DNA from 3 places in the Halobacillus shinanisalinarum genome. Region 3 is predicted to be linked to each of the others. Evidence: riboswitches for the same ligand, from Rfam matches in the RefSeq annotation. Region 3 holds a riboswitch; each other region holds the start of a gene.

Region 1 (2,269 bases), 1.5 Mb from region 3:
AGGTGAAACAAGAGGGGCATTGATTCGTACATGTAGGTGAACGTCTATTTAGGGAGAAATTAGTTTACATTCGTAGAAAAGAATTTTTTCATTAATCTATCGTGTTGTTTCTCATCCTTTTATAATCATTTAAAGAACAGGCGGTGGTTGATAGGCTATGGATTTAAAGACATTGGCAACAAAAGTGGCAAGCGTGTATGAACAAAATGCTAAGGTGGAGGCTGTTTATATCGCGGGTTCTGTTGCGAGGGGCTGGGAGGATCACTATTCCGATATAGAACTAAATGTGTTGTGGTCCGAGGGGCCGACAGACCAAGAACGTCTTTCTGTTATTGAACAGGTGGAAGGGCAGCTGCTGAATTTCTACGCTTATGAAGACGGAGAATGGTCAGAAACATATCAAGTGGATGATGTTAAATTTGAAATCAGTAGCTTTTTAACAGAAACCATTCGTAAGGTTGTCCAACGTGTAACGAAAGAGTATGATATCGAATTAGATAGTCAATGTTTGATCGCTTCGATTCATTATGGAGAAGCTGTTTCAGGTACAGAGATAATGGATGGGTTGAAAGCCAAAGTCCAAGTGTACCCTGAACAATTGAGTCATGCGATGATTGATGCCCATTCCGACCTTGGAAGCAGGTGGGGAAATCGTCACGCTCTGGTAGAACGGGAAGATTGGCTGATGCTTTATTCCGTTATGACTTCTGTTCAGCATAAGATGATGGGGATCTTATTTGGACTCAACTGCATGTATGTCAATCATCCGGCATTCAAATGGCAGCGGCAAACGTTAAGCCTGATGAATATCAAGCCGGAAAATATTATTGAGCGGCTGGAACGTGTATTTTTATCCAACCCAAAACAGGGACTTGATGAGCTTGAGAAGATTGTGCAGGAAATGGACGAGCTCGTTAAGGAAAAGGAATAAGCTTTACAAAACAGGAACCTTCCATTACGATGAAATTGTACAAAAACTGCATATATCTAACGAACACTAGGGGAGCTGCAGATGCGGCTGAGAGGAAATGGATTCCGACCCTTATAACCCGAACTAGATAATACTAGCGTGGGGAAGTGGAGTCGATCGTAAAATAGCAATGGTGTACAACATATACTTACGTTCGTAACTGCATTCCCCCGGGATGCAGTTTTTTTGTGTTTAATAAAAGGAGGATAAAATGATGAGTCAAGCTTGTGAATCAACAAATCGTATTGCTGGAAGTTCATTTTCAATTTATCCGATGACCGATCGTTTTGTCGAGATTATTAAGTCATCACTTAAGGAGGTCGACACTTCCAGGGTATGGATGAAGGCCGACGACGTAACAACAACGGTTAGAGGACAAATGATCCATGTATTTGATGTAACCAGAGCCATGTTTTTACAGGCAGCAAAAACGGGAGAACATGTTGTTTTCCAATCAACCTATTCAATTGGCTGTCCCGGTGATTCAGCAGGCGATGTTTATATGGCAGAGGATAACGCTCCATTGAACAGATCGGAAAGTAAGCCGGTCGATCAGGAAGTTGCCGCTAAGTTTTCACTTTACCCAATGGGCGGCGGAGACTACATGGATGTAATTTATAGCCAAATTGAAGAGATGAAGAAGCAAGGAGTCGAGGTCAGTGAAGCCCACTATTCGACACGTTTGGATGGGGATGGAAATAAGGTTTTTGAAGGCCTTGAGCAGGTGTTCCAACAAACGGAGAAGCAAGGATCCTCTCACACTGTTATGACAGTAACAATGTCTGCGAACAGTCCGTCAACAAAGGGAGGGGAGTAGATGAGTCTGAAAAATTGGAAGTTAAAAGAAATCGTTGTCATGTCAGTGCTTTCCGTTGTGTTTGCCGTTGTTTATTTAGCTTTTCTCCCAGTTGGAAAATTGCTGGCCGGCCTATTTGGACCAATTGGCTATGACCTAATCTTCGGAATTTGGTTTATCGTCTCTATCATAGCTGCTTATATTATTCGAAAAAAGGGAGCAGCCTTTTTATCAGAAACGATTGCGGCAACAGTTGAAATGCTGCTCGGAAATGCCATGGGACCGGTCTTAATTTTGACAGGGATCATCCAGGGTTTAGGAGCAGAGGCAGCTTTCACAGTAACGAGGTATAAGACATATAACTTGCCTGTATTAATGTTAGCTGGTGCGGGAGCAGCCCTATTCAGTTTTGTCTGGGGATACTTTCGCTCAGGGTATGCCGCCTTTGGGACTGGTTACGTGGTCAGCATGCTCGTTGTCCGCATAATTAGTGGTGCCCTCAT
Region 2 (2,269 bases), 720 kb from region 3:
TAACAATTGCAAACCATCAGGACCGTAAGCAGGATTAGCAAATGCTTGTGTGGCAATTGCACCGACACCCGCTTTCGCCCAGGGCACCACTGCCCCTACGCCAAGGAACTTTGATTGAACAGCAACTCCCAGTTCTCCAGTTTGTGGATCAAATCCGACAATCGAATAAGTTGCGATTACATTAGAACGTTTCATTTTTCTCTACCCCTTCCCAATATACATCATTCGACTTTTTCCTACAATCAACCTTTCTATTTCACAAAATAAGAACCTATTTTCGTGAGATTAAACTTTTCGAAAATAGGTCCTCATTGTTATGAACGACTTATCAATAAAGTCGGACGCTGTGAAAACAGCAAGCATAATATGACCGCGCTTAAAATAAACGTAGGCAGCATATAACCACCATTATAAAGCAGTGAATATAACCAAACCGGCTGTCCTTCAGGTGCGAACTCATCATAGAAAACTATTCCTGCGGTAAAATGGCCGAAAAACCGAAACAGACTTCCAACAAACGATCCTGCGATCACCCAGGCGGCAAGTCGTTTCATATGTCGCTCGCGAGCTGCCTCCCGCACTGGCTTGGCAAAGATCCCGGCAAGACCTATAACTCCAAATGCTACAAAATAATCAAGAAAGGTTTGCGCTATACTTATAAGAATGGCACCCCCCACTAAAATTTGATAAAATCCTAGCAGAAGTCCTGTCAATAATCCACCTCGAAGTCCCCATCGAAATGCCATAATAAATACGGGAACCATCGCAAAAGAAACCGATCCTCCTTGAGCCCAGAGCTTAAATGATAGAAACGGGATAATATCGAGTAAGATCGCTAATGCTGAAAAAATAGCCACTTCTACCATGAACAATACACGTTTATTTTGCATAACCCACAACCTCCTTTTTCGCATACAAAAAAAGCGATGCCAAAGGGAAGCTTCCTGATGGAGGAATCCCGTGCATCGCCATCAAAAAAGCCACCATCCCTACGCCAGTACTAACTGACAGGTTCGAAGGGTCTGAACAAAGATTGTTCACTCTCAGCCTAAAGCTCCCCTTGAAGGCTTATATACGTTTGCTTTTCTTGCTATGAATCTATTATAAATCAATAACTTCTTGCATTCAATGCAAAGCTGGTAAGGATGACAAACCTGCCACCTTAGGTGATTTGACAAAGGGGGTTTGACCTAATACAATTAAATAGTAATCATTACTATTTAAGAAAAGGAGAACTGCAATGGCTAAACAAGCAATGATCGAAAAAGAACGTAAACGTCAAGCAACGTTTGAAAAATATAAAGATGTACGAAAGCAATTAAAAGCAGAAGGCAACTATCAAGCACTTAGGAAATTGCCAAGAGATGCTTCACCTACACGACTTCATAATCGCTGTGAATCAACCGGAAGACCTCACGGCTATATGAGAAAGTTTGGGCTTTCAAGAATTAAATTTCGCGAACTCGCTCATAAAGGCCAGCTTCCTGGAGTTAAAAAGTCCAGCTGGTAATTAGAAAACTTCCAGGGGTAACACAGTAGGAAAAGCACACAGAAAAACCTTAGGAGCTCATAGGAGTTCTAAGGTTTATTTACATATGCTTCTTTAAAGAAAGACTTATAAGGTTTTAGCATACGTTTGAAAAAACTCAAGACTTCGCTCGATAATCAAATCTTGATCGTTATCTAACGTAGCAACATGGTGACTATTTTCTAAACGGACAAGTTCTTTGTGCTCAGAGAAGACTGAGTCAAAGATCGTTTCGGAATTATCCGGTGGAACAACATGGTCTTCATCAGAAACAAAAAATAACGCCGGGCAATGAATATTCGCGAGACCTTCATGAACCTCTTTCATCAATGCCATTAGAGAGCGAATCGCATTGACAGGTGTCCTATCATAAGCAAGTTCCTCCACGTTTTCCTTTTTAATGTCCGAACCAATCGCTGCAACAAAACGCTCTTCCGCTGATTCCATCACATTTTCCATTGCAGGAATATCAACCGCTCCGTTTATGGATATAACCCCACTAATCTGTTTGTATCGTTCTGCAAGGTATAACGCTAGGGTTCCACCCATAGATAATCCTACAACGAATAGGATAGAACACCGTTCCTCAAGCCATTGATAAGCAGTTTCGACCGATTGAATCCAATCATCCTTGTTTGAATCCTCCATATCCTCAGGTGTCGTTCCATGCCCTTCCAGTCTCGGGCAAGCAACTGTATAGCCCGTTTCTGAGTACGCGTCGATGAGAGGTTTCATACTTTG
Region 3 (2,269 bases):
GTAATTCTCTGGTACCCTTTTGCAGCACTAGCAACGTACCCTGTAATATAGTCAGGATCATCACTCCAGCACAGCTCTGCTATCGTTAAGGGGTGGGAGCACACCTTTGTTGCCAAAGTCAGTGCTTCCTTCATGCGTTGATTTACCACCAGTTCTTTTTGCTTACACCACTGTTCAAAGTTTTCTTTTTCCCAATACAGATGGGAGACACGCACTCCCTTTTCCTTCCGCTCATCGAGACGTTCGCCAGTTTTTGCATTAATAATCAGTGCTCCTCTGTTGTCATTGCTACTTTCTAATAGATTCATAGCTTTTTTAATAACTTCATCTGATATTCCGTGATCGGCAAGGAGAGAACGTGCTAATTTTCTTCCCTGTGCGGCATCGGTCGCATCAATGGTAGAAACAGATAACGGCTTGATAGCTTGTAAATGCTCCTCAACCTTATCAATTGTCATTTGGAAGAAAGTCGGCTCACCTTGTGTATGGGAAAAGGCCTTATCAATTAATTCAACTGCTTTTACCTGCATATCAGCTTTTGAGGAAAGGTGTTCTCCACCTGATATATGTTTTCCTCCTTCTTCATGGGGACCGCCAAGTGCAGCTCTCATTCTTAAGCTGTATAATCCGTTATCTTGTATCAGTTCAATCAGCCTCCATCGTAATGAACTCTGTAAATCCTAGTTTAAATTTCTCCCTTTCGCAATTAATGTTAACCTAAACAATTTTAAGTTTACATTAAATATTTAATTTTTCAAGGAGGTTTAATTTCTTATAGTAAATCGAAGGCAAAGTAGGGATTATAACTTTGAATAGTTCATAGATTTTGAATTTATGGTGAATATATCCTATAGTAAAAATTTAATGTCATTCACCAAACACTAGGGGGCTTTCGAGCTGAGAGGGATAATGGATCTCGACCCTAACTACCTGATCTAGGTAATACTAGCGAAGGGAAGTGGCGGGGGATCTGTGTGGAATAATAGATTTTAGTTAATCCTCTATTATTTCATTCATATACATATGATCTTTGGGACCAACCACTTTCTTTTGAAATGTGGTTTTTTGGTGTGCCCCACTGTTGTACAATCTGGGTGGTTTAAATCCACACGGTAACTTTTCCCTTTTAAGTACCGTAGCCGAAAAAAGTATGTTTTTAGTATGAAGTGATAGATATCAATCGCATTGAATGGTAAATTGTTAATAACTGTCGATGAAGTTAACTTAAGCTAGCTTTATTACATTGGCGACACATAGGAGGAAACAAATGACTAGTATAACGGCAAATAAAATTAAGAAAAGCGCATTAACTCTTTTTGTTGAATATGGGTATGATGGTACTTCTCTTACAGACATTGGGAGAGAGGTGGGAATAAAAAAGCAATCTATATACGCACATTTTAAAAATAAAGATGATCTATTTTTACAAGTCATGAACCAAGTCATTCAAGAAGGGATTTTAGAATTGAGTGAGTACTTTTATCAGCAAAAAAATGAGTCCCTTGATAACGTATTGTATAATTTTATACTTCATTTAAAAGAAAGATATACATCTGACGGGGAATGGAATGTGAAATTTTTACTTAGGATGATGTTTACACCCCCAAATCACTTACAAGAAATTGTTATTTCAAGAGTCTTTACATATTACAAAAAATTACATAAATATGTAGAGGAAGTATTTGTTTCTCATGAACAAAGATTAATTATGGAAGCTGAAAAGGGAACGATTTCTTTTCTGAATTTTATTGACGGATTACTCGTAGAGTTAATTTATTCGAATTTAGAAAGCTTCGAAAAAAGATTTAATGTCTCCTGGGAGATTTATTGGCGAGGGATAACAAAGTAGAAATAAGCTTAGTTATCACTAGGAGAACACTATATCATGCTTTTGAAATGTCTCTCATTTAGAACTATTAGGGGAGCCAATTTCTTTCAACCTACGGGCAGAATGAAAAAGTTAACAATTTTTCATTGAAAGTATTCGGAAAATTTCGTACAATTAAAACTGACGAACGTTCGTCAGTTAAATTTATGAAAGGGGAGAAGTAAAAGTGAACGAGCAATTTGTGAAGGAAACAAGGCAACCTGAATATTTGAGAAAATTAGATAAGGAACATTATTTTCATCCAACAACACCACTGAAACTACATCAGGAAAATGGCCCGGGGCTGATAATTAAAGAGGGAAAAGGTATTCATGTAACGGATGTGTATGATGATGTTTATATTGATGGGGTTTCTTCTTTATGGAATGTAAATATAGGGTA

The links. A riboswitch is a leader RNA that binds a small molecule or an ion and turns the genes downstream of it on or off. The one in region 3 is predicted to bind thiamine pyrophosphate.
Region 1: another riboswitch for thiamine pyrophosphate. It lies ahead of MUO14_RS10230 (Ykof family thiamine-binding protein); the one in region 3 lies ahead of MUO14_RS17895 (TetR/AcrR family transcriptional regulator).
Region 2: another riboswitch for thiamine pyrophosphate. It lies ahead of thiT (energy-coupled thiamine transporter ThiT); the one in region 3 lies ahead of MUO14_RS17895 (TetR/AcrR family transcriptional regulator).

What each region holds. Positions count from the first base shown of each region.
Region 1 is NZ_CP095074.1:2,070,464-2,072,732, reverse strand. Features, by position in the region: gene MUO14_RS10235 (DUF4037 domain-containing protein) at 158-931, shown strand; TPP riboswitch at 990-1,093, shown strand; gene MUO14_RS10230 (Ykof family thiamine-binding protein) at 1,185-1,787, shown strand; gene MUO14_RS10225 (ECF transporter S component) at 1,794-2,269, shown strand, end outside.
Region 2 is NZ_CP095074.1:4,341,766-4,344,034, reverse strand. Features, by position in the region: gene MUO14_RS21525 (DUF1028 domain-containing protein) at 1-195, opposite strand, end outside; gene thiT (energy-coupled thiamine transporter ThiT) at 315-890, opposite strand; TPP riboswitch at 970-1,071, opposite strand; gene rpsN (30S ribosomal protein S14) at 1,241-1,510, shown strand; gene MUO14_RS21510 (alpha/beta hydrolase) at 1,616-2,269, opposite strand, start outside.
Region 3 is NZ_CP095074.1:3,619,017-3,621,285, forward strand. Features, by position in the region: gene MUO14_RS17890 (6-carboxyhexanoate--CoA ligase) at 1-653, opposite strand, end outside; TPP riboswitch at 874-974, shown strand; gene MUO14_RS17895 (TetR/AcrR family transcriptional regulator) at 1,268-1,849, shown strand; gene MUO14_RS17900 (aminotransferase family protein) at 2,055-2,269, shown strand, end outside.